2 regions of the Enterobacter cloacae complex sp. ECNIH7 genome follow, and region 1 is predicted to be linked to the other one. Evidence: predicted binding sites of a transcription regulator. Region 1 holds the regulator's gene; the other holds the start of a gene.
The links. Region 1 encodes LexA, which represses DNA repair genes until DNA is damaged. Its sites were predicted from a motif close to TNCTGTATGTACATACAGNA; they were not measured.
Positions count from the first base shown of each region.

Region 2: a site for LexA is predicted at 2,619-2,638, ahead of umuD (translesion error-prone DNA polymerase V autoproteolytic subunit). Genes of this name have one in related genera too.

Region 1 covers NZ_CP017990.1:334,429-349,648, reverse strand. The annotation lists gene dnaB (replicative DNA helicase) at 1-1,218, opposite strand, end outside; gene WM95_RS01685 (quinone oxidoreductase) at 1,285-2,268, shown strand; gene pspG (envelope stress response protein PspG) at 2,453-2,695, opposite strand; gene dusA (tRNA dihydrouridine(20/20a) synthase DusA) at 2,832-3,827, opposite strand; gene WM95_RS01670 (conjugal transfer protein TraF) at 3,910-5,220, opposite strand; gene WM95_RS01665 (cupin domain-containing protein) at 5,393-5,881, opposite strand; gene zur (zinc uptake transcriptional repressor Zur) at 5,996-6,508, shown strand; gene WM95_RS01655 (CsbD family protein) at 6,578-6,787, opposite strand; gene dinF (MATE family efflux transporter DinF) at 6,908-8,245, opposite strand; gene lexA (transcriptional repressor LexA) at 8,309-8,917, opposite strand; gene WM95_RS01640 (diacylglycerol kinase) at 9,026-9,394, opposite strand; gene plsB (glycerol-3-phosphate 1-O-acyltransferase PlsB) at 9,549-11,969, shown strand; gene gntU (gluconate transporter) at 12,088-13,428, opposite strand; gene gntK (gluconokinase) at 13,432-13,959, opposite strand; gene gntR (gluconate operon transcriptional repressor GntR) at 14,086-15,081, opposite strand; gene WM95_RS01615 (pirin family protein) at 15,183-15,220, opposite strand, start outside.
Region 2 covers NZ_CP017990.1:2,224,974-2,240,193, forward strand. The annotation lists gene tcp (methyl-accepting chemotaxis citrate transducer) at 1-1,068, opposite strand, end outside; gene WM95_RS11060 (aldo/keto reductase family oxidoreductase) at 1,213-2,079, shown strand; gene WM95_RS11065 (hypothetical protein) at 2,125-2,325, opposite strand; gene umuD (translesion error-prone DNA polymerase V autoproteolytic subunit) at 2,657-3,091, shown strand; gene umuC (translesion error-prone DNA polymerase V subunit UmuC) at 3,075-4,337, shown strand; gene WM95_RS11080 (hypothetical protein) at 4,350-4,619, opposite strand; gene WM95_RS11085 (LysR family transcriptional regulator) at 4,703-5,590, opposite strand; gene WM95_RS11090 (SDR family oxidoreductase) at 5,688-6,743, shown strand; gene WM95_RS27175 (hypothetical protein) at 6,877-7,014, shown strand; gene WM95_RS11095 (T6SS phospholipase effector Tle1-like catalytic domain-containing protein) at 7,220-8,908, shown strand; gene WM95_RS11100 (DUF2931 family protein) at 8,919-9,605, shown strand; partial or broken gene WM95_RS11105 (LysR substrate-binding domain-containing protein) at 9,734-10,159, shown strand; gene WM95_RS11110 (aminotransferase-like domain-containing protein) at 10,131-11,585, opposite strand; gene WM95_RS11115 (arylamine N-acetyltransferase family protein) at 11,682-12,449, shown strand; gene WM95_RS11120 (efflux RND transporter permease subunit) at 12,472-15,220, opposite strand, start outside.

The sequences.
Region 1 (15,220 bases):
GGAGCCGGACTCACGCAGGTCAGAGTTGACCGGGCGCTTGTCGGCACGTTGTTCCAGAGAGCGGTTCAGCTGCGACAGCGCGACTACCGGTACGTGCAGCTCTTTGGCTAACGCCTTGAGCGAGCGGGAAATCTCCGCAATTTCAAGCGTACGGTTGTCGGAAAGCGACGGGACGCGCATCAGCTGAAGGTAGTCGATCATGATGAGGCCGATGCCACCGTGTTCACGGGCGATACGGCGCGCGCGGGAGCGCACTTCCGTCGGCGTCAGGCCGGACGAGTCATCGATATAGATGTTACGTTTTTCCAGCAGAATGCCCATGGTGCCGGAGATGCGCGCCCAGTCTTCATCATCGAGCTGGCCGGTACGAATGCGGGTCTGATCTACGCGCGACAGCGACGCCAGAGAACGCATCATAATCTGCTCGGAGGGCATCTCAAGGCTGAAGATCAGCACCGGCTTATCCTGCAACATCGCCGCGTTTTCGACGAGGTTCATCGCAAAGGTAGTTTTACCCATAGACGGACGCGCGGCGACGATAATCAAATCCGACGGCTGCAGGCCGGCGGTTTTCTTGTTCAAATCGTCATAGCCGGTGTTTACCCCGGTCACACCGTCGTGCGGCTGCTGGAACAGCTGTTCAATACGGGCAACGGTGGCGTCGAGGACATCGGCGATGTTTTTTGGGCCTTCGTCTTTATTGGCGCGGCTTTCGGCGATTTTAAAGACGCGGGATTCAGCCAGGTCGAGCAGGTCTTCGCTGGTGCGCCCCTGCGGATCAAAACCGGCCTCGGCGATCTCATTCGCCACCGAGATCATCTCGCGGACGACGGCACGTTCGCGCACGATATCGGCATAAGCGCTGATGTTCGCCGCACTAGGCGTGTTTTTTGACAGTTCCGCCAGATAGGCAAACCCGCCGCAGCTGTCGAGCTGACCAAGACGCTCCAGCGATTCCGCGAGCGTGATCAGGTCGATCGGGCTGCCCGATTCCTGCAGGCGCGCCATTTCAGTAAAGATGTGGCGGTGCGGGCGGGTGTAGAAATCTTCCGCCACGACGCGCTCGGCGACGTCGTCCCAGCGCTCGTTATCCAGCATTAAACCGCCCAACACCGACTGTTCCGCTTCAATCGAGTGCGGCGGGACCTTTAACCCTGCGACCTGGAAATCACGCTCGCGAGGTTCAGTCTGTTTGTTGAAGGGTTTGTTTCCTGCCATAGTGAATGGAGTTACCGAGATAAAGAGTGGGTCGAAAGATTACCATATTTTTCTTACGGAGGGAGCATGGCAACGCGCATTGAATTCCAGAAACACGGTGGGCCAGACGTACTGAAAGCGGTGGAGTTCACACCTGCCGCGCCTGGCGAAAACGAAGTGCAGGTTGAAAACAAAGCCATCGGCATTAACTACATCGACACCTATATTCGCGGCGGTCTCTATCCGCCGCCGTCAATGCCGAGCGGCCTGGGCACCGAGGCGGCCGGTGTCGTCGTTAAAGTGGGCAGCGCGGTTAAGCATTTTAAAGAGGGCGATCGCGTGGTATACGCGCAGTCTGCGCTGGGCGCTTACAGCTCCGTCCACAACGTTCCGGCGGATAAAGCCGCCCTGCTGCCTAACGCCATCTCCTTTGAGCAGGCGGCGGCCTCGTTCCTGAAAGGCCTGACGGTTTACTACCTGCTGCGCAAAACCTATGAAATTAAACCCGACGAGCAGTTCCTGTTCCATGCCGCAGCGGGTGGCGTCGGGCTCATCGCCTGTCAGTGGGCAAAGGCACTGGGCGCGAAGCTTATCGGCACCGTCGGAAATGCACAAAAAGCGCAGCGCGCGCTGCAGGCAGGCGCCTGGCAGGTGATTAACTACCGTGAAGAGAGCATTGTTGAGCGGCTGAAGGAGATCACCAGCGGCAAAAAAGTGCGCGTGGTGTATGACTCGGTGGGGAAAGACACATGGGAAGCGTCGCTGGACTGTCTGCAGCGCCGTGGTCTGATGGTCAGCTTCGGCAATGCGTCAGGCGCGGTAACCGGCGTTAACCTCGGCATACTGAACCAGAAAGGTTCGCTGTATGTGACTCGCCCTTCCCTGCAAGGATACATCACCAACCGGGAAGAACTTGAGGAAGCCAGCAACGAGCTGTTCTCGCTGATCGCCAGCGGCGTCATCAAAGTGGATGTGGCTGATGCGCAGAAATTCGCGTTGACCGATGCGCGGCGCGCGCATGAGGTGCTGGAGAGCCGGGCGACGCAGGGGTCGAGCTTGTTGATTCCCTGAGCCCCAAAAAGAAATTGGGCTTCCCGTGGGAAGCCCTTTCTTTTTTTAGTTCGGCTGTATGTAGGGTACAGCTCGATGAATTCTTTAACGGCAGTCATAGTGACAGATTCGATAACTAAATCCTATTCTGTTCTAAGCCATGCCGCCGGAAAAGTTACAAGTATGTGACGAACCCCTCAATACCTTAGTAACGGAAGCGGTTATTGCGCTGATAACTGGGCACTTTTGGCGCTTTAATCGCCCGAATCACCCACACGACCGCAATGGCCAGCAGTAGCCACGGCAACAGTTTGATCGTCAGCGCAAACAGTCCGCCAATAAACATGACCACCGTCGCCACCACGATAGCCGCCAGAATGCCGAGCAGCGAAACGCCTGTCGCTAACAGCATGACAAAAAAGCCAATCACAAAAAGTAGTTCCAGCATGGTGCTCTCCCACGAGTTCCTGAGTAATGCAGTCAGCATTACAAGAATCATGCCAGTATTAAACTGTTGTTATTAAAGCAAAACGCCCCGCGAACGTTCGCAGGGCGTGGTGAATTTGACGAACTTTTAGCGAAAGTTATCGCTTGTCCGCCACCAGTCGCAGCGCATGTTCCAGCACCTCAATATCGGCACCGGCTTTATGCGCATTCTCGCTCAGGTAGCGGCGCCACTGGCGCGCGCCCGGAATCCCCTGGAACAGACCAAGCATATGGCGGGTGATATGGCCGAGATAGGTACCATTGCTCAACTCGCGCTCAATGTAAGGGTACATCGCACGCACGACCGCAACCGGATCGGTGTCCGCGCCTTCGATACCAAAGATTTCGCGATCGACCGTCGCCAGAATGCCCGGGTTCTGATACGCCTCGCGCCCGACCATCACGCCATCCATATGCGCCAGATGCGCTTTGGCCTCTTCCAGCGACTTGATGCCACCGTTGATGGACATCGTCAGGTGCGGGAAGTCACGCTTCAGTTGATACACGCGCGGATAGTCCAGCGGCGGGATCTCACGGTTCTCTTTCGGGCTGAGGCCGGAGAGCCAGGCTTTTCGCGCGTGAATGATGAACATCTCGCACTCGCCTTTCCCGGATACCATGTTGATGAAGTCGCACAGGAATTCGTAGCTGTCCTGATCGTCAATGCCGATACGGGTTTTGACCGTGACCGGAATAGAGACCACATCGCGCATCGCCTTGATACAGTCCGCTACCAGCTGTGCATTCCCCATCAGACAGGCGCCAAACATGCCGTTCTGCACGCGATCGGACGGGCAGCCAACGTTCAGGTTGATCTCGTCGTAGCCGCGTTCTTCCGCCAGCTTCGCGCACTGCGCCAGCGCGGCCGGATCGCTGCCGCCCAGCTGCAGGGCAACCGGATGCTCTTCTTCGCTATAGGCCAGATAGTCGCCCTTCCCGTGAATGATTGCGCCCGTGGTCACCATTTCGGTGTACAGCAGCGTATGGCGGGAGAGCTGGCGCAGGAAATAGCGGCAGTGTCTGTCCGTCCAGTCGAGCATCGGCGCAATGGAGAAACGGTGTGCAGGGAAAGCGGTCTGTAATTCTGACGACATGGCGAAGTTTTAAGCATCTGGTGGAAAAGGGGCGCTACTATAGCACAAAGAAAAGCCGGAGGCGCAGCGCCTCCGGTGGACTTTAGAACGTCATGCTCAGCTGAGCCCCGGCACCCCAGGTTTCGTCCTCGCCGTACAGGCCCATCAGATCAACATGAACGGTACTGAACGGCGCGAAACCGACACCGCCGGTAAAGACATTGCTGTCGTTACCCTTCACGTCCGCGCGATAACCCGCACGCACCGCCAGCCAGCTGAGCGGCGTAACCTCGGCACCGACCCCCACGTACTGCGACGTATCTTCGCTCTTGAAGCCTTTGGTTTCCGTCAGATCGCCATCGGCGGTCAGCGTCACCAGGTCGTTGTGCCAGGCGGCACCGGCGGTCACCAGCGGACGGATCTGGTAGGTGTCTTTATAGCTCACCACTTCTCCCGTGCGCCCGTTGCGGATACGGATATCTTTGGTGTCGATATCGCGCGACATCAGGTTTTGGCCGCTCACGCCAACGGTCCAGTGTTCGCCGAAATCAGCCGCAATACCGGCATCGACGTTAAAGCCCGTGTCGTCCGTGCGGTAGCGGCTGTCGTTCCACTTGTTACTGTCGTAATCGTAGATTGACGTGGTGTAGTTATAGACCCAGGTTTTTTGCAGTTTTGGCGTCACGCCCACGGAAACCGGGACGCCGCCGAGGTCAAACTGACGGGCAACGGCAACACCATAGTCGGACACAATCGCTGCCCGGCCAGACGCCGTTGAGTTGAGATTTTTAGTGATCTGATCCGTGCCGTTCAGCGCAGCGTCCAGGGCAACACCGGCAGCCACCAGATTGCTTCGTTGAATACCGCGCAGATAATCAATATCCTGCTGATCGATAGACGAACTCACCCTGCCATGGGCGTACCCTTTCGCCATAAAGGCCACGGAAAGCACATCGTTAGGGATACTCACGGCAAGCCCAGCGCCTGCCGCCGCGCGTGCGGTTTTGCCCTTGAGGTAGTCAAGCTCATCGGCAAGATCTTTGGCCGCGCCCTGGAACTGGTTGATGGAGCCTAACGGATTGGTGATAACCTGAATTGGCGTAAGGTTATCAACCACATCCTTATAATGATTAATTTTGTCGTTGATGGTATCAATCTCGTCCTGCAGATTGTCCTCATCCGTCACCTGTACGCCAACGGACGGCAAAATGACCGTCACATCATCGTCCGGTTTTGCCTTTGCCAGCAACGCGGGGTTGATTAACGCCCCGCTACCATAGCTCCCGGAGGCAACGCCAGTGCCACCCATTGCGTCGCTACGTGATTCTGTCCAGGTATTGGCTGCTCCCGCCTGATTTGCCATAAACAAGGAAACAGCGATACTAACCACCGAAAATTTAAAATTTTTTTTCACAGTATGCCCGTTATAGTCTGTTATGAAATAACCCCTGTCTGTTATCACCCAAACAGGAACGAACTATTGCTGTGAATAAGTAGTAAAAGACCCGCTATTTCTATCCCTAAGTAAAACTTCCTTACGGCCTGTTGTATTTTGTGACGGCCCTCAATATTTATAGAAGAGGAAATTATTTTTTCCCAGGTTTTCCATCATGCGGTCCAAAAAACTGGGGCGGGTGGTCTACCCAGCGATCCTCACGGGTAGCGGCATAAACGGGGTTGAGCGGATAGTAGATGCGGTTGTGCTTCTTATTCGCCTCGCCAACGACCAGTAACCGCACCTCTTCGTCCGTGTTGTTGATAAAGGTATGGCAAATACCCGTTCCGGCAGGAAACCCCACGCTGTCGCCCGGTTCAAGTTTCCATAAATAGCCATTAATCCACGCTTCTGGATGACCTTCGAGCACATAAACGAACTCTTCTTCATCGCTTTCCGCATGCGGATAGGACGTCCTGCGCCCGGGCGGTAAACGCTCATGATGGATACCAATGCGCCCGAGCCCAAGCTTGCGAGCCAACGGGGCGCCGATAGAAAAACGCTCATCGCTATCTGGGTAGGTCGAATCATCCGCGCCTTCAACGTCGCGCCAGTGCCGAATACAGTCAGGTTTTTTCATTGTTTATTTCCCGGTTTGTAATGGGTCAGGTATAGCACAGACTGGCGGATCTCGGCGTTTTTACCAGAACATGATAAAGTGGGGGTTTCCGTCCTATAACATCCGGGGTGCTAAATGGATAAGTCCACAAAAGAGCTGTTAGCGCAGGCCGAAAAGCTATGTGCGCAACGCAATGTGCGCCTGACTCCGCAGCGCCTTGAAGTCTTACGTCTGATGAGCCTGCAGCAGGGTGCTATCAGCGCCTACGATCTGCTCGACCTGCTCCGCGAAAGCGAGCCGCAGGCGAAGCCACCGACCGTGTATCGCGCGCTGGATTTCCTGCTGGAACAAGGGTTCGTGCATAAGGTTGAGTCCACAAACAGCTATGTGTTGTGCCATCTGTTCGATCAGCCCACCCACACATCGGCGATGTTTATCTGTGACCGCTGCGGCGTGGTGAAAGAAGAGGTTGCGGAAGGTGTGGAAGATATTATGCATACGCTGGCAGCAAAAATGGGTTTTGCCCTGCGTCATAACGTGATTGAAGCGCACGGACTGTGCTCTGCCTGCGTGGAAGTGGAAGCCTGTCGTCATCAGGACGCGTGTCAGCACGACCACTCTATTCTTGTGAAGAAAAAACCGCGTTAACGGCAAAAGAACAGGCGGCTCATGGCCGCCCTCAGGGTGTACTTCCTTGTACTTGCGGGTATAGCCCGGTTACCAGCGGTAGTCGTTGCGTTTTTCCCAGTCGCCCACTTCTTTTTCCGCCTGGTCTTTCGCGTAGCCGTAACGTTCCTGAATTTTACCGACAAGCTGATCGCGTTTACCTTCAATGACGGTCATATCGTCATCAGTCAGCTTACCCCACTGTTCTTTCGCTTTACCTTTGAACTGCTTCCAGTTGCCGCCGATTTCGTCTTTATTCATCATCGTGTCCTCTTAGTTAAGCGTCGGGTCGTAACGTCCGTTACGTTCTTTTCTGCTGGACGTGATAATTATTGTAGTTAAGGATTCGGCAGTTGATTTCATATTCGGAATCTTTAACCGTCACGATATATCGTGACGTGAAGGGAACCAGGTATCGTTTTGCCAGTGGCGATGCCAGATAAAAGCCAGCGATATCCCTCTCAGCGAGAGGAAAACGGCCAGGGCCAGCCACAAACCGTGATTACCCAGCCAGGGAAGCGTCAGCAGCGTCAGGCCAAACCCTGCCGCCGCGACTGCCATGCTGTTGCGCATTTCCGCTCCGCGCGTCGCACCAATAAACATGCCGTCCAGCAGATAACACCAGACGCCGACCACCGGTAAGATGACTTGCCAGATGAGATAGTGACTCGCCAGCTCGCGCAGCGCAGGGATAGACGTAAGCAACGCGACGATTTGCTCACCAAGGCAGGCATAAACCAGGCCGAACGCCAGCGCCACCAGTCCCGACTGGCGGCAGGCTGCCCGCCAGACGTCCCGCAGCTGCCCGCTTTCGCGCGCGCCGTAAGCCTGCCCGGAATACGCTTCTACCGCATAGGCAAAACCGTCCAGCGCGTAGGCGGTAAAGGTCAGTAGCGTCATCAATACCGCGTTGACCGCGACGATTTCTGGCCCCAGTCGCGCCCCGAAAACCGTCAGCGCGCCGAAGCAGAGCTGAAGCAGCAGCGAGCGCAGCATGATGTCACGATTAAGCGCCAGCAGCCTACGGATATTGCCGCGCCATGCGGTTTTGAGCAGCGCCAGGGAGATGCCGCGCATCGCCAGCACGCGCCAGACCATCCACAGGCCAATAATAAAGGTTCCGTATTCGGCAATTGCCGTCGCCAGCGCCGCACCCCGCACGTTCATATGCAGGCCCATTACCAGCCAGACATCCAGCACAATGTTGAGAAGGTTGCCTACCACCAGCAAAATCACTGGTGCACGGGCGTACTGAACGCCCAGGAGCCACCCCAGCAGAACCAGGTTTGCCAGCGAGGCGGGCGCGCTGAGCCAGCGGATTTCAAGGAAACGTCGCGCCTGAGCCAGTACCGCCTCGCTGCCGCCGACAACATGGAGCGCAAGGTCGATCAGGGGCGTACGAAATAAAACGATTAACGCCCCTGCACCGAGCGCAAGGATCAGCGGCTGGACCAGCGCGCGCGCCAGACGCAGCGGATCTTTTGCACCATAAGCCTGGGCCGTGAGCCCGGTGGTGCTCATGCGCAAAAAGAGCAGCAGCATAAACAGGAAGCTGGTTGCCGTCGCGCCAATCGCCACGCCGCCAAGATAAACAGGCGAATCAAGGTGGCCAATAACGGCAGTATCGACCAGACCCAGCAAGGGAACGGTAATATTGGAGAAAATCATCGGCAGAGCAAGACGCCACAATGCCTTATCGGATGCCGTCAGCAGTGACATGAAAAATACCGGGAGTCGAGAATGAAGCAGGCTACAGCGGCGCCATAGCCTGTCAGGAAGAGGTTACAGCCATTCGCCGTTGCGAATGACCCCAACCGCCAGTCCTTCGATAGAGAAGTTGTGTTCGCGGAGATCGACCACAATCGGGGAGAACTCGTTGTTTTCAGGCAGTAGCTGAACAGTGTTCCCCTGTTTTTTCAGACGCTTGACGGTGACTTCATCATCAATGCGCGCGACAACCACCTGGCCGTTACGCACATCCTGCGTTTTGTGCACTGCAAGCAGATCGCCGTCAAGAATACCGATGTCTTTCATCGACATACCGCTGACGCGCAGCAGGAAATCAGCGCTCGGTTTGAACATGCCAGGATCGACCTGGTAGTGGCCTTCAATATGCTGCTGTGCCAGTAAAGGCTCACCGGCAGCAACACGGCCTATCAGCGGAATGCCCGTCTCTTCTTCCACCAGCAGGCGGATACCGCGTGACGCGCCTGAAACAATCTCAATCACGCCTTTACGCGCCAGCGCTTTCAGGTGTTCTTCAGCAGCATTCGGAGAACGGAAGCCCAGACGCTGCGCGATTTCCGCACGCGTGGGTGGCATACCCGTCTGGCCGATATGATCCCGGATGAGATCAAACACCTCTTGCTGCCTGGTCGTTAACGCTTTCATTCCGCCCCCTGGGTGTATATACAGTTATGCTGTGAGTATATACAGTCAAAGGCGATTTTGGAACCAAAAACTGCACAAAAAACCAGGGACTTAATTATTCCTCGAGGCTCATCGGAAATGTGACCAAAGCAGCGTGACCCAGGTGATAACGGCAGTGATAATCGCCAGCAGCACGGCAGCAGAGCCCATGTCTTTTGCGCGGCCAGAAAGCTCGTGGAAATCTGAACCTATGCGATCAACAACGGCCTCAATAGCGCTATTAAGAATTTCCACTATCATCACCAGAAGCACGGAACCGATAAGAAGTACGCGGGTAATAGCATCAACATCAAGGAAACAGGCGACGATCACCGCGATGATTGCGGCGACGCCCTCCTGGCGAAATGCAGCTTCGTTGATCCACGCGGCACGGAAACCTTTCCATGAATAGCCGGCGGCTTTGATGATACGCGTTAACCCAGTGGTATTATTGGCCATTAAAAGAACCTTTTATGAAAAAAAGCGTCAGTAACAGGAACTGTAGCGCGTTTCGCTACAGCCTGAAGTATGACGGGTAACAACAGAAATTTTGCGCGCTTTCTGTTATCCTTGCGCCGCAATTGCATTATTAACCAGAGGCTTTACATCGTTTATGTCCGGCTGGCCACGAATTTACTACAAATTACTTAATTTACCATTAAGCATCCTGGTAAAAAGCAAGTCTATCCCAGCAGAACCCGCGCTGGAATTGGGGCTCGATACCTCGCGTCCTATTATGTACGTTTTGCCTTATAACTCGAAGGCAGACTTACTGACGCTTCGCGCCCAGTGTCTGGCGCATGACTTACCTGACCCGCTTGAACCGCTTGAAGTTGACGGCACTTTACTGCCGCGCTACGTGTTCATTCACGGTGGACCGCGCGTGTTTACCTACTACACGCCAAAAGAAGAGTCCATCAAGCTGTTCCACGACTATCTCGACCTGCACCGGAGCAACCCCGATCTGGATGTGCAGATGGTGCCGGTATCGGTGATGTTTGGTCGTCGTCCGGGCCGTGAAAAAGGTGAAGAGAATCCGCCGCTGCGCATGCTTAACGGCATCCAGAAGTTCTTCGCGGTCTCCTGGCTGGGACGCGACAGCTTTGTGCGTTTCTCCCCTTCCGTTTCGCTGCGTCGAATGGCGGACGAGCACGGTACCGACAAGATCATCGCGCAAAAACTGGCGCGCGTGGCGCGTATGCACTTCGCTCGTCAGCGCCTGGCTGCCGTAGGGCCGCGTCTCCCGGCGCGTCAGGATCTGTTCAACAAGCTGCTGGCCTCCAAAGCGATTGCTCGCGCCGTTGAAGACGAAGCGCGCAGCAAGAAAATATCGCATGAGAAAGCCCAGCAGAACGCCATTGCGCTGATGGAAGAGATTGCAGCGAACTTCTCTTACGAGATGATTCGCCTGTCCGATCGTATTCTCGGCTTTACCTGGAACCGCCTGTATCAGGGCATCAACGTTCATAACGCCGAGCGCGTACGCCAGCTGGCGCATGATGGCCATGAGATTGTCTATGTTCCCTGCCACCGCAGCCACATGGACTACCTGCTTCTTTCCTACGTGCTCTATCACCAGGGGCTGGTACCGCCGCATATTGCTGCCGGTATCAACCTGAATTTCTGGCCAGCAGGTCCGATTTTCCGCCGCCTGGGCGCGTTCTTTATCCGTCGTACCTTCAAGGGCAACAAGCTCTACTCCACCGTGTTCCGCGAATATCTGGGCGAGCTGTTCAGCCGCGGCTATTCCGTGGAGTACTTCGTGGAGGGCGGTCGTTCCCGTACCGGACGTCTGCTCGATCCGAAGACCGGCACGCTGTCGATGACCATTCAGGCGATGCTGCGCGGAGGAAACCGTCCAATCACGCTGGTGCCAATCTACATTGGCTATGAGCACGTAATGGAAGTGGGCACGTACGCGAAAGAGCTGCGCGGTGCGACCAAAGAGAAAGAAAGCCTGCCGCAGATGCTGCGCGGCTTGAGCAAGCTACGTAATCTCGGTCAGGGCTACGTGAACTTCGGCGAGCCGATGCCGCTGATGACGTATCTGAACCATCACGTTCCCGAGTGGCGTGAATCCATCGATCCAATCGAAGCGATTCGTCCGGCCTGGCTGACGCCAACGGTTAACGGCATCGCGTCCGAGCTGATGGTGCGCATTAATAACGCCGGTGCAGCTAACGCCATGAACCTGTGCTGTACAGCGCTTCTGGCTTCGCGTCAGCGCTCGCTGACCCGCGAGCAGCTCACAGAGCAGCTGGATTGCTATCTGGACATGATGCGCAACGTGCCGTATTCCGTTGATTCAACCGTGCCTTCTGCTACCGCCAGTGAGCTTATCGATCACGCGTTGCAGATGAACAAGTTTGAAGTCGAAAAGGACACGATCGGCGACATCATCATTCTGCCGCGCGAGCAGGCAGTGCTGATGACCTACTACCGCAACAACATCACCCATATGCTGATGCTGCCGTCGCTCATGGCGGCTATCATCACCCAGCACCGCAGTATTTCGCGTCAGGAGCTATTGCGTCACGTTGAGACGCTCTATCCGATGCTGAAAGCGGAGCTGTTCCTGCGCTGGAGCAAGGATGAGCTGGCGGGCGAACTGGACAAACTGACGGAAGAGCTGCGTCGTCAGGGGCTGATCGCCGTCTCAAACGACGAGCTGCACATCAATCCGTCGCGTTCCCGTACCCTGCAACTGCTGGCGGCCGGCGCGCGCGAAACGCTGCAGCGCTACGCCATTACGTTCTGGCTGCTGAGTGCGAACCCGTCTATCAACCGCGGTACGCTGGAGAAAGAGAGCCGGACGCTGGCACAGCGCCTGTCCGTTCTGCACGGCATTAACGCCCCGGAGTTCTTCGACAAAGCGGTCTTCAGCACCCTGGTTCTGACTCTGCGTGATGAAGGCTACATCAGCGATACGGGCGATGCCGAGCCGGAAGAGACGCTGAAGGTGTACCAGATGCTGGCAGAACTGATCACCTCGGATGTGCGTTTGACGATTGAGAGCGCGACGCAGGGCGAGTGATGTGAAAAAGCCGGGTGGTGGTTTCACCTGACCCGGCCTGGCATCCTGCATAATATAAAGGCCCGGTAGGCGCTACCGCTACCGGGCCTTATTTTTGAGCCTTGTTAAATCACCGCATTCAGCTCAGCAATGTGAAAGCAATCATCCCGACAATCGCACCCGTCGTGCCGAGGATGGTTTCCATCAGCGTCCAGGTTTTCAGGGTTTGCGCTTCGGTGGCGCCGGTAAATTTACCGAAAAGCCAGAAACCCGCGTCGTTAACGTGAGAGACCACAATCGAACCGCCCGCGATACAGATAGACAGCGCGGCCATCTGCGCACCCGAGTAGTTCAGCTGTTCAATCACCGGCATCACCAGACCCACGGCGGTTAAGCACGCCACGGTTGCGGAACCCTGAATGATACGCACCGCCGCGGCCAGCACAAAGCAGGTTACCGCAATCGGCAGGCCCATCCCGGTCAGCGCTTCGCCCAGAGCCGGGCCCACGCCAGAATCCACCAGCACCTGCTTGAACACGCCGCCGGCGCCGATCACCAGCAGGATAATACCCGCCGGCTGCAGCGCGGCACCGCAGATCTCCATCACCCGGTCTTTCGGCATTCCCTGACGCATCGCCAGGCCGTAAATCGCCACCAGACAGGCCACCAGGATCGCCGTGAACGGGTGACCGATGAACTCGAACCATTCATAGGCGCTGGAACCCACCGGCACAAAGCGCGCGGCGATGGTTTTCAGACCCACGAGAACCAGCGGCAGCAGGATCAGCGACAGGCTGAAGCCGAAGGACGGCATTTTGCCCTCGCCCAGGTGCGGCTCGGTGATGTCGTCCGGAATATGCAGCTCAACGTAACGGCTGATGAAGTTGCCCCACAGCGGACCGGCAATAATCATCCCCGGAATTGCCGCGCACAGGCCAATCAGGATCATCCAGCCAAAGTCGGCGTGCATCTGGGACGCCAGCAGCATCGGCGCAGGCCCCGGCAGCAGAAACGCTGCAGCCGCCGCCACGCCCGCAAACAGCGGAATAACCAGCTTTACGAGGTTAGTGCCGGTATGGCGCGCCATGGAGAACGCGACGCTTATCAGCAGCACAACGGCCACTTCGAAGAACAGCGGCAGCGCGCAAATCAGGCCAGCCAGACCAATCGCGTAGTGCGCGCGGCTGTGGCCGAAGGATTTCAGCATCTTGACGGCAATCTGGTCGACCGCGCCCGTCTCGTGCAAAATCTTGCCAAACATCGCGCCAAGGGCGACCACAATCGCCAGGAAGCCCAGCGTGCCTCCCATCCCTTTTTCCATCGTCGCGGCGATCTTGTCGAGCGGCATACCGGAAAAGAGACCTGCACCTATAGAAACCACCATCAAAGCGACAAAAGCGTGCATACGCGCCTTCATCACTAAAAACAGCAGCAGCAACACGGAACCCACTGCTGTCAAAACTAGCGTTAATGTACTCAAAACTTACTGCCTTTTATTAATGACCTCGATGGTGCTGGCAACAACACCCTCCAGTGACTGATCGATATCAACCACTAAGACGTCTTTCTCGTCTTCACCCGGCTCCTGCAGCGCTTCGAACTGCGTCACCAGCATCTGGGTTTTGAAGAAGTGACCTTTACGCGCCTTCAGGCGGCTTTCAATCACCTCGAAATCCCCTTTCAGGTAGATGAAAGAGAGGTTCGGGTTGCCGTCGCGCAGCAGGTCGCGGTAGGTTTTTTTCAGCGCAGAGCAAACAATCAGGGAGACTTTGTTGGTACGCTGCATAGCGAACGCGGCGTCATTCAGCGCCTGCAACCACGGTTTGCGGTCGTCGTCGTTCAGCGGCTCGCCGGAGGCCATTTTCATGATGTTGCTGCGCGGATGGAGGAAGTCGCCATCAAGAAACGCAGCCTGGAGTTGATGCGCCACTTCGCTGGCTACGGCTGATTTCCCGCTACCGGAAACGCCCATCAGGACGTAGACGTGGTGATCGTGATTAGTCGTGCTCAAAGGGTGTCCCTCAGTCAATTGTTACGGGTAACAGTTATCGGTAACATTGTCCTGCCGGGGCAAAAGAGAAGCAATATCCAAACGTGCGCGAAGTGAATAAGTGTGAGCTACTTCAAATTTGTCAGTTCAAATAGATCCACCCGGTGACAAGGTGAAACCTAAATCTAACATTTTTGGGGTAACCGTCTCGCCACGAATGCGCGCCAGCAGGCGTTCTGCGCCAATGCGGCCCATACGTTCACGCGGGGTCAGGACGCTCGCCAGACGCGGCTCCATCACCTGGCCGATGTCGTGGCCGTGGAAACCGGCAATTGCCATATCATCCGGGATCTTGAGCCCCAGACGCTGGCACTCAAACGCCGCGCCAACCGCAAGGTCATCGTTGGTGCAGAAAATACCGTCCAGTTGCGGATACTCGCGTCGTGCCTGACGCATCAGTTCAATACCCGACGTATAGGAAGAGGACTGCTCCACCATCACGCTGTAGGGGGTTAAGTTCGCGTCGAGCATCGCCTGCTCGTATCCCTTCTGTTTGATGATAGTACGTTCATCAAGACGCGCACCCAGATAGGCAATATGACGATGCCCACGGGCGATGATGGCCGCCGTCATCTGACGCGCCGCTTCGAAGTTATCGAACCCCACGGCGATATCGAGGCACGGAGACTGGCTGTCCATCAGCTCCACCACCGGGATACCGGCCACTTCGATCATTTTGAGCGTGCGGGCAGTGTGGGTACGTTCCGTTAAAATCAGGCCGTCGATGTTCCAGGAAAGCATCGATTCAAGACGTTCTTCTTCCAGCTCCGGCTTGTACCCGTAGTGGGCGAGCATGGTCTGATAGCCAAAAGCATCGGTGACGCTTTCAATGCCGCGCAAAACTTCGGCGAAAACCTGGTTGGTCAGGGAAGGAAGCAGGACGCCTACCGCACGGCTGGTCGCATTGGAGAGAATATCGGGCGCGCGGTTGGGGATATAACCCAGTTCATCAAGGGCAGCGGCAATCTTGCCACGTAACGCCACGGAAACCTGCTCCGGGTTACGTAAAAAACGGCTGACCGTCATTTTGGTCACACCGACGCGATCGGCGACATCCTGAAGTACGGGGCGTTTCTTTTTCATCGTCCTGAGAAATCTTGAAGTGAGAGATTTGCTCAGTTTACCACGGACAAAGCCCATCCTTCCCCTGTCAAAGGGAAGGATGGGGATTTATTTATGTTTTATTACACCGGCGGCAGGTCAAACAGCAGAATTTCGCTTT
Region 2 (15,220 bases), 1.9 Mb from region 1:
GTCGGCGATTTCGTTCATGGTGCGAACCACGTTATCCACGACGTGACCGCCGCGCGCGGCCGTTTCAGAGGCGTTTTTCGCCAGCAGCGTGGCCTGACGGGCGTTATCGGAGTTCTGCTTAACCGTCGCGGTCAGCTCTTCCATGCTGGCGGCGGTCTCTTCGAGCGAGGCGGCCTGCTGCTCGGTGCGGGCGGAAAGATCGTTGCTCCCTGCGGCAATTTCGCCTGCGCCGGTGTAGATGGAATCCGTACTTCCCCGTACGGCGCTGACGGTGGTCACCAGCGACTGCTGCATCTCATGCAGGCCGGCGGCCAGCTGGCCCATCTCATTGCGACCGGAGATAGCGATCTCCTGCGTCAGGTCGCCCCCTGCAATGGCGCGAATATGGTTCATAATGGAGTGGAGGGGTTTTAACAGCAGATGTTGTAAACCCTGCCAGATGACCACCAGAACCGCGATAACGGCCAGCAGAATAGCCGCCAGCGTCCACTGCATCTGCGTGAAGCTGCTCTGGTTCTCTTCGGTTGCGGCCTTCAGCAGGGTGTTGTTTTCGGCGCGCCAGCGGTTATAGACCGCTTCCATCTCGTCCTGCGCCTGCTGCGCGTCCAGATCGCCATAGGCCTGGTAGTTGTCGGCACGCAGATACTCAATCGATAAGCGCATCACTTCGTGCATCTGGTTCCAGGACTTCTGCATCTCGTCGGTTAATGCCGCCTCCTGGCCGTTAACCTGCGGCAGCTTCTGCCACTCTTTGTTATAGGCTTCGGCTTTTGCCAGCGAGTCGGCTGCGGTGCCAAGCAGTTTATTGATCGCTGCAAGGGAAGCCGGGTCGCGCTGGTTTTTCAGGTAGCGGATCGCCACGCGGGTGACGGTGACGCGCGTTTTCACCAGCGTGTTTACGCTGTCGCTCAGGCTCTCCTGCTGGGCATTGAGCACGCCGGAATTCTGGAAATTATGGCGATCGTTGCTGACGGCAGAGTAGAACAACCCTCCCGTGACAACTTGCAGCAGACAGAATATGGTGAGGGCAAAGATAATACCGGTAATCACGTGCAAATTTTTCAGCATAGCGGTCGTCCGTTAGAAAGGATGCAGAGGTACACCAATACTATCGTCGTATAGAATTTAAACTTTAATTTAACTCGCGCTTAACTAAGGGCTCCGGTAAGGAACCTGTTGTAAATCCGGATCATTTTTATGAGGAAGGTTAACATGAGCAGCATTGATAAAAGCGGGACGTACGCGCTCGGGACGCGGACGGTAAAACGACTGGGCTACGGTGCGATGCAGCTCGCCGGGCCGGGCGTCTTTGGCCCACCGAAGGATAAGCAGGCCGCGCTGGACGTGCTGCGCGAAGCGGTGGCGGCGGGGGTGAACCACATTGATACCAGTGATTTTTATGGTCCTCATGTCACTAACCAGCTGATCCGCGAGGCGCTTCACCCGTACCGGGACGATCTGACGCTCGTCACCAAGATTGGTGCCCGCCGCAACGACAAAGGTGCCTGGCTGCCGGCCTTTTCCGCGCAGGAACTGACGCAGGCGGTGCATGACAACCTGCGTAATCTGCAGCTGGACGTGCTGGACGTGGTGAATCTGCGGATCATGTTTAGCGCACACGGGCCGGCGGAAGGGTCGATTACGGAACCGCTCTCCACCCTGGCCGAATTACAGCAGCAGGGTCTGGTGCGTCATATTGGCCTGAGCAACGTCACGGCAACCCAGGTTGCGGAAGCCCAGAAGATGGTGCCGGTGGTGTGCGTACAGAACATGTACAACATTGTGAACCGGGGTGACGACGCGCTGGTGGATCTGCTGGCGCAGCAGGGGATCGCGTATGTGCCGTTCTTCCCGCTGGGCGGCTTTACGCCACTGCAATCTTCCGGGCTGAAGACCGTCGCGGATTCACTGGGCGCCACGCCAATGCAGGTTGCGCTGGCATGGCTGCTTCAGCGTTCCCCGAATATTCTGCTGATCCCTGGCACCTCTTCCGTAGCGCATTTACGGCAAAACCTCGCGGCGGGGGAGCTGCGGTTGCCGCCTGAAGCACTGGAAACGCTGAATTCGCTGATGGATTAAAGGTGACACGCGCAAAGCCTGAAGGATGCTTCCGGCTTTGCGCGCTTAGGCTCCTGTCTGACTTTTCTGCCTGTGCAGCGCTAATGCTTCCGCCACAATCTCCTGCTTGCTCTTACGCGTCTCAAAGGCGGTGGTTCTGATGTACTCCATCAGATCGGGATCGATGCGGGCGCTCAACATCCTGAGATCGGCCTCCTTTGCCAGACCGCGTGCAACACGCTTGTCTGGATAGTCACGGGCTGGCATTGAAAATATTCTCCAGTAAGTCTTGTTAATTCGTTCGGTAAAATATGCTTTTATCTGACTTAAAAAGTCAACATGCAGTGATTTGATAGTGATTAAATTTCCAAATAAGTCATTATGAAGTATTTGCTATATGACTTTTTAATGACTTATATTAGCGCGTCTCTTAATGCATTCCGGGGAGAACCATGGGGAGGGTTATCGGCGGGCAACGTTGCTAAATTAAAACCGCTCAAACTTCAACGCGTTTGGGTTCGCCTTTGGAAATGACCTTGATCCTTGTCCATAATTCGTAATACTGTATTTATATACAGTATCTGGCGAGAAAGGCATTATGGACACTCTCTTTTCTTATCACCCAAAACAAGACATTGAATTACCTTTGTTTTTAGAGCGCGTGGCCTGTGGTTTTCCCAGCCCGGCGCAGGATTATGTGGAGGATCGTCTCGATCTTAACCGGCTGGCAGTCAGACACCCCAGTGCGACCTATTTTATCAAGGTGAGTGGAGACTCCATGATTGGGGCGGGGATCGGCGACGGCGATCTGCTGGTGGTCGATCGTTCGTTAAATGCCGAACACGGGGATATCGTCGTGGCGTCGGTCGCCGGTGAGTTTACGGTGAAAGAGCTACAGACCCGCCCGGTTCTGAGACTTCTGCCGCATAATGCCCGCTATCAGCCGATTACCTTTCAGTCCGAAGAGGAGCTGCAGATCTTCGGCGTCGTCACCCACACTCTCAAAACGCATAAACATGTTCGCGCTGGTTGATGTGAATAGCTTTTACGCCTCCTGCGAGAAGGTATTCCGCCCCGATCTGGAGGGGAAACCCATCGTGGTGGTGTCCAATAACGACGGCTGCATTATTTCGCTGTCGCGGGAGGCAAAGCAGTTCGGCATAAAAATGGGTGAGCCGTATTTTAAATTCAAAGAAAAGCTATACCCGTCAAAAGTTTACGTCTTTAGCTCGAACTATGCGCTGTATGCCGATCTCAGCAGTCGGGTAATGCAGACGCTGACCGATCTCGCCCCGGCAATCGAGATTTACTCTATCGATGAGGCGTTCGTGAACGTTTCAGGGGTCAGCCACTGCCTGTCGCTGGAAGCGTTCGGTCACCAGATGCGCACAGAGGTCTTTAAAAATACGGGCCTAACCGTTGGCGTCGGTATTGCCCCGACCAAAACCCTTGCAAAGCTGGCCAACTATGCGGCGAAACGGTGGTCCGGCACTGGCGGCGTGGTCGATCTCTCAGGCCGCGAGCGGCAGCGTAAGCTGCTGGAAAAGGTTCCGGTAGAGGAGGTGTGGGGGGTAGGGCGGCGCATCACGAAAAAGCTCAACGCTATGGGGATCACCACGGCGCTGGAGCTGGCGGAAGCGTCGTCCTGGGTCATCCGCAAACATTTCAACGTGGTACTGGAACGTACGGCCCGCGAGCTGCGCGGTGAGCCCTGTCTTGATCTGGAGGAGTTCACCCCCACGAAGCAGCAAATCATCTGTAGCCGTTCGTTTGGACACCGTATTACGCAGTACGAGGAGATGCACCAGGCTATTTGCGCCTACGCGGAACGCGCTGCGGAAAAACTGCGCGGCGAGCATCAATACTGTCGTTTTATCAGCGTATTTGTTCGCACCAGCCCGCATGCGGACAACGAAATTTATTACGGCAATCAGGCTTCTGTCACCCTGATGACGCCCACCAATGACTCGCGCGATATCATCCGCGCCGCCACGGAGGCGCTGGGGCGCATATGGCTCGACGGCTATCGCTATATGAAAGCCGGGGTCATGCTGGCGGACTTTTTCAGCAGCGGCGTCGCCCAGCTTAATTTGTTTGACGATAATCGTCTGCGCGCCAACAGCGCGGCGCTGATGGAGATGATGGACAGCGTAAATCATTCCGGTAAAGGGAAGATATGGTTCGCCGGACAGGGTATTGAGAAATCCTGGGCGATGAAGCGTGAGATGCTGTCACCGGCCTATACGACGCGGTACGCCGATTTGCCGGTGGCGAAGTAGAAGATGGTTGCGTTATTTCTTTTGCACCAACCAGGTTGCCGCAGCCGCCAGCGCGCCGATCAGCGGCATTTCGCCCGCTCCGGCCAGGAAGTTATAGCGATCGATCTCATTATTTTTACGGATATCGGCAAGGCGGGTAAGCGCCTCTTTTTCATCCGCTGCGCCAATCTCCTCAAACTGTTTTTCAAACCCCTGAGCGATGAGCTGAGCGGCCGCATCGGTGTTTGCGCTCTCGATCGCAATCAGGTTCGGGCCTTTTTGGAAAAAACGATAATCCGGCATAAGTGCTCCAGAAAGAGGAGGATACGGTAAAAATACTCTATTCCTGGCGGTTGAAAAATGCACGTCATTTACGGCGGAAACAATCAGTTTTTCTTCAGTATTTCAGGCAGCAACTGCTCAATCACGCTGACGACCTTTCTGACGCGCTGCGGAATAAAGCGGGCGTCAGGATAGACGGCATAGAGGAAGCGATCGGGTAACCGCCAGTCGGGCAGCACCGGTACCAGCGTGCCCGCCTGCAGCGCCCTGGCCACGAGCGGTCGCTGCATGCCGCCGATACCGATGCCTGACTCCAGCGCCTGCAGCAGTGCGTCGCTGGTGTTGGCACGGAAAACGGTATTCACGTTGATCTCGACCGTTTCCTCGTCAGAAATCAGGCGCAGGGGGGCATCCAGCGGAATACCGCTGAACCGTACGTGTGGCAGCGTGGTCAGTTCGCTGACGGTGTGTACCGCCTGAGAACCGGGAGCGGCAAACAGCGCGGCTTCAATACGCGCCAGCACGCGAGCCGCGTGCGCCTGCGGAGGCTCGCTGCTCAGCCGTATCGCGACATCCACGCCCTCCGTCACCAGATCGGCAAGGCGGTCATCCAGGGAAATCATCAGCTGCAGTTCGGGATGCAGGCGCTGTAGCGCCAGCAGATGCGGCAAAATGATCTGCCCCAGGCCGCTCGGCAACTGGACATGGACGCGTCCCTGAACGCGATGATCGGCAGGATGTAAACGCCTTTCCGCTTCCCCCATAGCGTCCAGCACAAGCTGCATATCTCGCCGGTAACGTTCACCCTGTTCGGTCAGCTTCATCGTACGCGTCGTACGGTGCAGCAGCACCACGCCAAGCTCATCCTCAAGCGCCGCGATCTGTTGACTGACGGCGGACTGCTTAATACCGGTCTGACGGGCGGCCGCTGAAAACGAGCCCGCTTCAGCGACGCGTAGAAAGGTAGAAATGGCGGTGAGCTTATTATTCATTTAATGATTCTGCTTATAAGTGCCATCGGTGTCAGGGGATATCTCCAGAAAAAATAATAGATCACACTGCGTCTGTCACCCTTTCCGGAGAAACACCATGAATAAGATGCAGCAACACAACGTCGCCCTGGTCGCGGGGGCCAGCGGCATTGTCGGCAGACAGCTGGTCAATACGCTCCTGCACCATCAGTGGGAGGTGATTGGCCTCAGTCGCCGCGAGGTAACCCATCCGGACGGCATTCCCGTGGTGAACGTCGATTTACTGGATGCGAAGGATACCGCACGGGCGCTGCACGCCCTGAACGGTGTCACCCACATCTTTTACAGCGCCTGGGCGAATGCGGCGAATTGGACGGACATGGTTGAGCCGAACGTCACCATGCTGCGTAATCTGGTCAGCACCCTCGAAAAAACGGCGCCTTTGCAGACGGTAAGCCTGATGCAGGGGTACAAAGTCTATGGTGCGCATCTGGGACCGTTTAAAACCCCGGCGCGGGAAAGCGATCCCGGCGTGCCGGGTGCCGAATTTAACGCCGCGCAGCTAGCGTGGCTCAGCCAGTTTCAGCGGGGAAAACGCTGGCACTGGAATGCTATCAGGCCGGGCGTGGTGGGGAGCGCGGTACCGGGTAATGCCATGAACCTTGCGCTGAGCATCGCCCTGTACGCCTCCCTGTGCAAGGCGCTGGGGTTACCGCTGCGTTTTCCCGGTTCGGAACAGGCCTGGCACAGCATCGTTGACCATACCGACGCCGGGCTGCTGGCCGAGGCCACGGTGTGGGCCGCCGCGTCACCTGCGGCACAGAATCAGGCGTTCAACGTAAACAATGGCGATATCTGGCGCTGGAGCGAGCTGTGGCCGCGCATCGCACGCTGGTTTGAACTGGACTCTGCGCCGCCGGTGAGGCTGTCATTTCATCAGCTGTTTAACGACTATCACGGCGTATGGCGCGAGCTTGCCGAAGAGCGGCTGGTGGAAGCGGATATTCTGCAGCTGAGCGACGGGCGGTTTGCCGATTTTGTCTTTAGCTGGGACTACGACATGTTTGGTGACGGGAGCAAACTCCGGCGATCGGGCTTCACGCAAATGCAGGCGACCGATGAGATGTTTTTCAGCCTGTTCGCGCAGATGAGAGCCGCGCGGATTATTCCCTGATGAGCCTGGGCGTCCTGGTGCAGGCCAGGACGCCGGGTGCTTACTCAACCGTTAACGCATTCACAACCTCGGCCACGCTTTTCACGCTGCGGATATTCCTATCTCTTTTGCGGCATTGCGGGTGATGCCCGGCATGCCTGATTTTTATCGTCAGCATCCTGAAATCGATATCATTCCGAGCAGCTCTGAACACCGCCGGGATATGTTCTGGTGCTGCCTTGACTGTGTGCTGTGGGTGGGCGAACTGGGCGACGGCGACTATATGGCCTAGTGGGAGCGAAGCTGCAAAATGCGACATCTGGCTTTTTTTGAACTGGAACTGAGTAAAAATGGCTCTTTACCGGGTATGCAGGAACAGGCGGATACAATCCCCTCGATACATTTGAGCATGTGCATCATCTACTGAAGATAGAGCGGTAATTTTGGTTAAGGTATGATGGGATATTTATTAACCCTCAAAACTAAAAGGATTTTCCATGAGCACAAACGAAAAGACCACACCGGAAGATACCGGTTATTATCGGTATGAAGTTATCGGGGACTGCACTCTGCGAACCAGCGCTGTCGGGACTGTAAAAACCGTTCAGTGCCGGCGGGTGCCAGTCAGGGGGATCGCGCTGACCGTAGGTGTGTTCTTTGACGGCACTGGGAATAACCGGGCGAATTCAGACGATCTGCGGCTGGCATATGCGCACTGCGCTAATCTGGTTGGCGAGGATCGTGCCAGGGCGTGCGAGAAGTATGAAAAGCATGCCAGAGCAGAGTTAGGGAACGCCAGCTGGCAGGGCGGCATCACTAATATTTCGCGACTGTTTGACCTTTATCAGTCTAGTGATGAACTCAACGACAGTGAGACAGAGGCGCAGGTAAAAATCTACGTCAGCGGCATCGGGACGGCGGACGGTGAAAGCGATTCTATGCTGGGAGCGGCGCTGGGCAGCAGCCTTATCCGGCAGTTTGAAGGGGTGGTGACGAAGACAGACGAGGCGCTTGACAAAATCAGCGCAGAGCTGAGCCGCTTTATCAAACTTAACCGTGACAAAGTGGCGATAGCGAAGGTGCAGTTTGATGTGTTCGGTTTTAGCCGCGGGGCAGCGGCAGCGCGGCACTTCGCCAACCGGGTGATGAACCAGGACGCGGAGATAGCGGTGGCGATAGACAAAGGATTAGACCTGACAGGGCACCATGGAAAAGCGGCGGGAGAGGTACGCTTTCTGGGGCTGTTTGACACGGTGGCGGCCATCGGGAGTCTGCTGAACTTCTACGGCATCAACGGGCGCAGCAACCCCGGCGTCAACCTCGAACTGCGTCCCTCGGTGGCGCAGAAGGTGTTTCAGATAAGCGCAATGCACGAGTGCAGATATAACTTCAGCCTGAACAGCATAGCGGGGATGTGGCCGGAGCTGGCGCTGCCGGGTGCGCACTCGGATATCGGCGGAGGCTACAACGCGGGAGAGGATGAAATATCCCTGCTGACGATGCCGGACTTTGAAGTGATACCGGAAAGCTCGGATGAAATGCAGACGGCAGTATATCGTAAGGCGGAGAAGATGCGTCAGACGCTATATTCGCTGCCGGCGCTGAAATACCTGATGCCGCACGGTAAGGTAGAGACGAAAATGATTTCGTGGCCACTGGTTAACCGGGATAAGGCACGGGCGTTTATTTTGGAGAAGAAAGCCGGCGCGGCGGTATTTATGACTCGCCGGGCGGTGCCGAACGACTGGGAAAAGGTGAGTATGCGGGTGATGCTCGATGCGGCACAGGATGCCGGGGTGATATTCGGTGATATTGATCCGCAAAATACTGACATGGCTCTTCCCGCTGAGCTTGTTTCCCTGTGTGACAAAGCGATAGCGCAGGGGCGCGCAGTCCGACGCGGTACGGAGCAGGAGAGCTTCACGGCAGATGAGATGCGGACCATCGGGCGTTACCTGCACTGTTCGGCGAACTGGAACATCGATTCGGATCTGAGCCTGTGGGTGAGTCCGTCCTCAGGAGAAGTTTTTCTGAGAAACCACTATGCGCCAACGGACGAGCGCTCGTTCGTGTGGCCGATGGCTCCTGGCAAAGGGTGGGTGCGGACGGTATGGCGGATGGACGACCAGCAGCAGTGGGAAGACAGGGCGCGGGCGAATGCGGACGCGCTGGACGGACTTTTCTGAGGAGGCAGGGATGAAACGATTACCGCTGGTAGCGGTCATGTTGGGTGTCGTATTGCTCGCCGGTTGCCACGATCGCCGGGAGGGTGTGAAGTCATTGTCAGGGGATGGTGTAGAACAGTGGGGGCAGAAACTGCCTTACGATCACTGGCAGTTTAATTTTTTCTATCCCGTCAACCTGCCGGCACTGGTGACCATGGTGTATCTGGAGGATGGGGATATCCGGGAAAGTATTTTCCGGCGACTGGACCCCACGGAACCGAGCCAGAGCAGCGTGGGGACATGGAGCCAGCGCGTGGGTGGTTTTTCAGCCAATTTTAATATCGGCAAGGCGCTGCCTGTCAGGATGACGGTGTGCTGGGACTCGGTTATCGATAAAAAGGCGTACGAAACGGAGATCTGGTTCAGTCGGGAGACATGGCAGCAGATGCTCACAGCCTATCCTGATACCTATAAGCCGGGAAAGACGTATTACCGGGATAATATGATTATCGGACTGGCACCGGGTGGAACGGTGCGGGTCTGGCTGGAGAATAACGGCGATCCTGTTGTGCTTCAGCATCCTGCGCGGCAACTCACTCTGACAGGGGAGGATATGCTGATATGCAAAGGGGTAACGAAACATCCTAACGGATATATTTATTACGGAAAGACACCCGATTTCATCAAAGGGAAAATCTATCCGTATGGCAACTGGTAGGGCATAACGGTCAGTAAAATCAAAAGGATCCTCTTGAGATCCTTTTGAGCATCAATCTGATTGTTTTGATGGGTTAAACTTCAATTTTTTTAACATGTCACATTTTGCAGCTTCGCTCCCACCAGGGCTACATCGCGCGTAAAATCGGGAACATCAAAATCACGACCTGCGCCAGCCCGGACTGGCTGGCAAAACACGGTACGCCAGAAACGCCGGATGATTTACGCAAACATCAGGCCATCAACTGGATTAATAACCGCAGCAGACAAATTCATCCGTGGACGTTTACCACGCCAGAAGGCATCGCGGAAATTACCTTGCCCGGTAAGCTTGTCGTGGATAACTCCGAGGCCTACATCGCGGCAGGCCTTGCCGGGCTGGGGTTAATGCAGGGGATGAATCTCTTTCTTCAGCCTTACATAGACCGTGGTCTTCTGGTTGAAGTCCTGCCGGACTATCGCTCGCCGGACCGCAAGCTGTCACTGCTCTATCCACACCGCCACCTCTCCCGGAAGGTACGGGTCTTTACCGAGTGGCTGGAGAGTCTGGTGTGAAAGCGGCCAGCTCGTGACACAGCGCGCCAATCTGTTCCACGGCGTTCAGCAGGCGGAGCGTGGGTTCGTTTGCGCAGTTCAGCCGCAGAAAGTGCGTTAACTCCGCGGCAGGGGAAAACAGGGGGCCAGGGCTGACGCCAATGCCCAGCGCCAGCGCGCGACGATGCACCTCCAGCGCGTTGACCCGCTGAGGCAGTTCAACCCACAGCAGGAAACCGGCAGCGGGTACGTTAACGCGCGTACCGGGCGGAAAGCTCGCCTTGACCTGCGCCACGACGGCGCGAACGCCCTCTGAGATCCGGCGCTTCAGCCGCCGCAGATGGCGATCGTAGTCGCCGCTCGCCAGAACATCGCTCGTCGCCGCTTCCAGCAGCGGGGCGCCAGCCCATTCTCCGGCCATGCGGGCCTGTAAGACCTGCGGGGAGTAGCGTCCGGCGGCGATCCAGCCGATTCGCCATCCGGGCGCAAGCGTTTTAGACAGGGAACTGCAGTAGATCACATTCCCGCTCAGGTCGAACGCCTTGCAGGCCGGAGGGCGTTGCCCCTCGCCGACCAGATCACCGTAAACATCGTCCTCAATTAAAGGAATTTCAGCCTCTTCAAGCAGGGCAACCAGTTCCTGCTTGCGCGCGACGGGCATGCTGGCACCCAAAGGATTTTGCACCGTGGGCGAGGCCAGAACGGCCGCGGGGCGGTGGCAGCGAATAGCGTCCGCCAGCGGTTCCAGCAGCAGGCCTTCTACAGGGTCGGTGGGGATCGCTAAAGCCTTCAGGCCTAAATCCTCCAGCAGCAGGAGCGTACCAAAGTAGGCTGGCTGCTCAATCGCCACGACATCACCCGGCTGGCACACGGCCCGAAGTGCCAGGCGCAGCGCCTGCGTCGCGCCTGCGGTAATAATGAGATCGTCCGCGCCGAACCGGGCTCCCCACTGGGCAGAGCGCGCGGCAATCTTGCTTCGCAAATCCCGCCTTCCCGGAGGCAGGCTGTAGCTCTGTCCATGCGCGTCCAGACGACGGCCCGCAGAGTGCAACGCCCGCTGCAGCGCATCTCCCGGCAGCCACGCGGGATCGGGCAGGGCGGCGCCCAGCGGGATCAGCCGGGCTTCTGCACAGCTGAACAGCGACCGGGCCACGGCGGACAGGGTGACGGGGACCGGGCCAGGCGTGAAGCGCGCGGGCTCCGCGCGCGGAGGCTGGCTGGTCAGACGGATGTAATAGCCTGAACGCGGGCGTGCAACGATCAGCCCTTCAGCCTCAAGGCAGCGGAGGGCCTCCAGCGCCGTCGGAAGGCTAACGCGCTCGCGTTCGGCCAGTTTGCGCGCGGAGATCATCCTGTCACCGGCGCGCAGCGCGCCGGACGTAATGGTAAGACGCAGCATATTCGCAATACGGCGATAGTGAGGAGAGGACCGGGACGGGGCAGACATGGGTAACTGTTCAGGCTAATTTTCGATAAAACTGACTATACAGCCATTGATGCGCGCCATCTATAGTGTCCGGCATGTTCAGGACAAGGAGGCATTATGCAAAGCGATAACTTCAACATTTCCACCTATTTCAAACGCATAAACTATACCGGACCGGCGGGTGCCGATACGGTCACCCTGCATGCACTCATGCGCCATCAGCTCTTTTCCGTTCCCTTTGAAAATCTGGACGTACAGGCGGGCAAAGTTGTCTCGCTGGCGCCAGACGATATCGCCGATAAGGTGTTAACGCAGGGGCGCGGCGGCTACTGCTATGAGGTAAACGGGCTTTTTGCCATGGCGCTGGAGGCGTTAGGGATCCCTTACCGCTTCGTGGCGGCGCGCCCGATGTTCTACCCCGCGCGGCGGCCGAAAACCCACATGGCGATCGTTGCTGAGGTAGATAGCCGACAGTGGCTTTGCGACCTCGGTTTCGGCAGCTACGGTATTCGTGCGCCGATGGCGCTGGACACGCTTGATGTTGAGATCGTACAGGATTTCGACACGTTCCAACTGACCCGCAGCGCGGAGGGTGAGTATTTGCTTGAGGCGAAGGTTGAGGGAGAGTGGGCCCGGCAGTACGGCTTTGATCTCACCCCTCAGGAATGGATTGATTTCGTTCCGGCCAACTACCTTAACTCCACGCACCCGGATGCCATCTTTGTGCAGAAGCGGGTGGTGGTGCAGCACAGCACGGAGGGACGCCAGATTTTGCTGGGCGATGTGCTGAAAACCATCACGGCGAACGGCACTGAAACGCGGAAACTGGCGGAGGAGGAAATCCGCCATGTCCTGAAAGACCGTTTTGCGCTGACCGCCGCGTAATCTGCCGGGAAACGGTGGAGCCTCAGCGCAGTCCGTCTTCTGCGGCGTTGCGCTGAGCTCCCCACTGTAACAGCAGGCTAAACGACGCGGGTAACACGGTCAGCGTCACCAGCGTCGCGACCAGCAGCCCGCCGATAATGGCATAGGCCATTGGCCCCCAGAAGACCTGATGAGAGATCGGGATCATGCCCAGAATGGCGGCGCAGGCGGTCAGACAGATGGGTCTGGCCCGGTGCTCCGCGGCCGCCATAATTGCGGCATCGTTTGCCATCCCCTGAGCAAGATTGCTGTCAACTTCGCTAATCAGTATCACCGCGTTGCGCACGATCATCCCCGCCAGGGCGATGACGCCCAGCAGCGCGACAAACCCCATCGGCGTGCCGCCGGGCAGCATAGCCAGCACGATCCCCGGCAGGCCAAACGGGGCCATCAGGAGGGCCAGCAGCATCCGGGAATATCGCCGCAGCTGAAGCATCAGCAGCAACAGCATGAGGACCAGCGTTACCGGAAGAACGGTAAAGACGGAGCTGTTCCCCTTGTCCGATTCGGCAACCGCGCCGCCCTCTTCAATGCTGTAACCTGCGGGCAGGCTCGCGCGCAGCTTGTCGACCGCCGGACGCAGCGCCGCGGATACCGCTTCAGCCTTCAGGCCCGGGGCAAGGTCCGTTTGCACCGTGATAAAGGGCACGCGCTGGCGACGCCAGATGACCGGATCGTCCACGCCCCAGGCCGGCGTCGCGACGGCGCTGAGCGGAATTTTTTTACCGTCATTCCCCTGAATCGTGAGCGAGGAGAGGGTGGAGGTGCTGTGACGTGCATCGTCCGTGGCCCGCAGCACCACGTCGACAAGGCGGTCGTTATCCCTGATGGAGGTGACAACGCTGCCGGACCAGACGGTGTTCAGCGTGCGGGCGAGGCTTTCTGACGATATTCCCGCCGCCCTGGCCGCCGTCTGATTCACCTTAAGGGTGATGACCCTTTCAGGCTCTCCGGCCGTCTGGTTAACGTCGCGTGAGAACGGGGAGCGGCCAATCGCGTCCGTGAGACGGTTCGCCAACGCCCGAACCTGCAGATAATCCGGCCCGCTCACCCGGTATTTGATGGGCCAGCCGACGGGCGGCCCCAGCTCTAGGGGCGACACGCGCGTGATGATGTTGCTAAACTGCGTCGCCAGGAGCCTGTTGAGCTGCGCATGCAGACGATCCCGCGCCGCAAGATCCTTCGCCACCACAACCATCTGGGCGATATTTTCATTTTCCAGCAGCACGTCCATCGGCAGGTAAAAACGGATGGCGCCCGACCCGACGTACGTCGAATAGCGATCGATGTTGCCGTTGCCGGCCAGCGCTTTTTCCAGCTTTTTCACCTCTCTTAGCGTTTCCGGCTGCGACGCGTTGGCCGGAAGCGTCAGGCTGACCAGCAGCTCAGGCCGGTCCGATGCGGGGAAAAACTCGCCCTGCATAAACGTCGTGCCGTACGCTGACAGCCCCAGCGCGGCAAGCGCAATCAGCACGGTAGCGAGCCGGTGGCGCAGCGCCAGGCGTAAAAGTCGTCCGTACCCGCGCGCGATCCTGCCGGGGCCTGCCGCGTGATGTCTGACTTTTTCCGGCAGCAGCCACGTGCCCGTCAGCGGCGAAAACAGGATCGCGACGGCCCAGGAGCAGAGCAGGGCAATGAGCACCACCGCAAACAGGGAAAAGCAGTATTCACCGGCGCTGGAGGCCGCAAAACCAACGGGAATAAAGCCGGCAATCATCACCAGAGTACCGGTGAGCATCGGGAAGGCCGTCGTTTTGAACGCATGGGTGGCCGCATGCCGACGGGAATCCCCCGCTTCCAGCCGGGAGACCATCGTTTCAACGGCGATCATGGCGTCATCCACCAGCAGGCCCAGGGCAATGATCAGCGCCCCGAGCGAGATGCGCTGAAGGCCGATGCCTGCGAGCATCATGCCGGCAAACGTCATGGCGAGCACCAGCGGGATGGCCGTCGCCACGACCAGTCCGGCCCGTAAGCCCAGCGAGACAAATGAAACCGCCAGCACGATAACAACGGCTTCGATAAGCACCCGGATAAATCCGCTTACCGCGTCACTGACCACCGCTGACTGATCGGCAACTTTCACCATCTCGATACCGTGCGGCAGCCCGGCGCTGAGGGCCGCCATTCTGGCATTCAGCGCAGCGCCGAAACGCAGCATGTTGCCCGTTGGCGCCATCGACACCGCCAGCCCGATAGCCGGCTTGCCGTTTACCCGGTAGGCCGGGGCCGGTGGCTCGGCGATTTCCCGGGTGACGGTGGCAATGTCGGTCAGCGGAATATAGCGATTGTTCACGTGCAGCGTGACGGCGCGTAAGCTCTCTTCGGTCATGAGCGCCCCGCTGACCTTGATCGCCATGTTCTCTTTTTCGGTACGCATCGTTCCTGCCGGGACAACCGCATTTTGCGCCCGGAGGGCGTCGGCAACCTCCTGAATATCAAGCCCCATCCCTGCCAGGCGCGCGGGAGAAAAGGCGAGAACCCACTGCTCCTGCTGTTCGCCCAGCAGGGTGGTTTTGCCTATATCCGGCAGGGACATCAGCTCGCGACGAATTGTCTCTGCGCGATCCCGCACCTCCCGCAGGGTGAAGCCCTCGGGAATAAAGGCATAAATTGTGCCGAACGTGTCGTCAAACTCGTCGTCCACGGCAGGGCCCTGCACCCCTTCAGGCAGGGACGGCGCGATGTCCTGCATTTTTTTGCGAACCTGATACCAGATATCCGGCACGCGT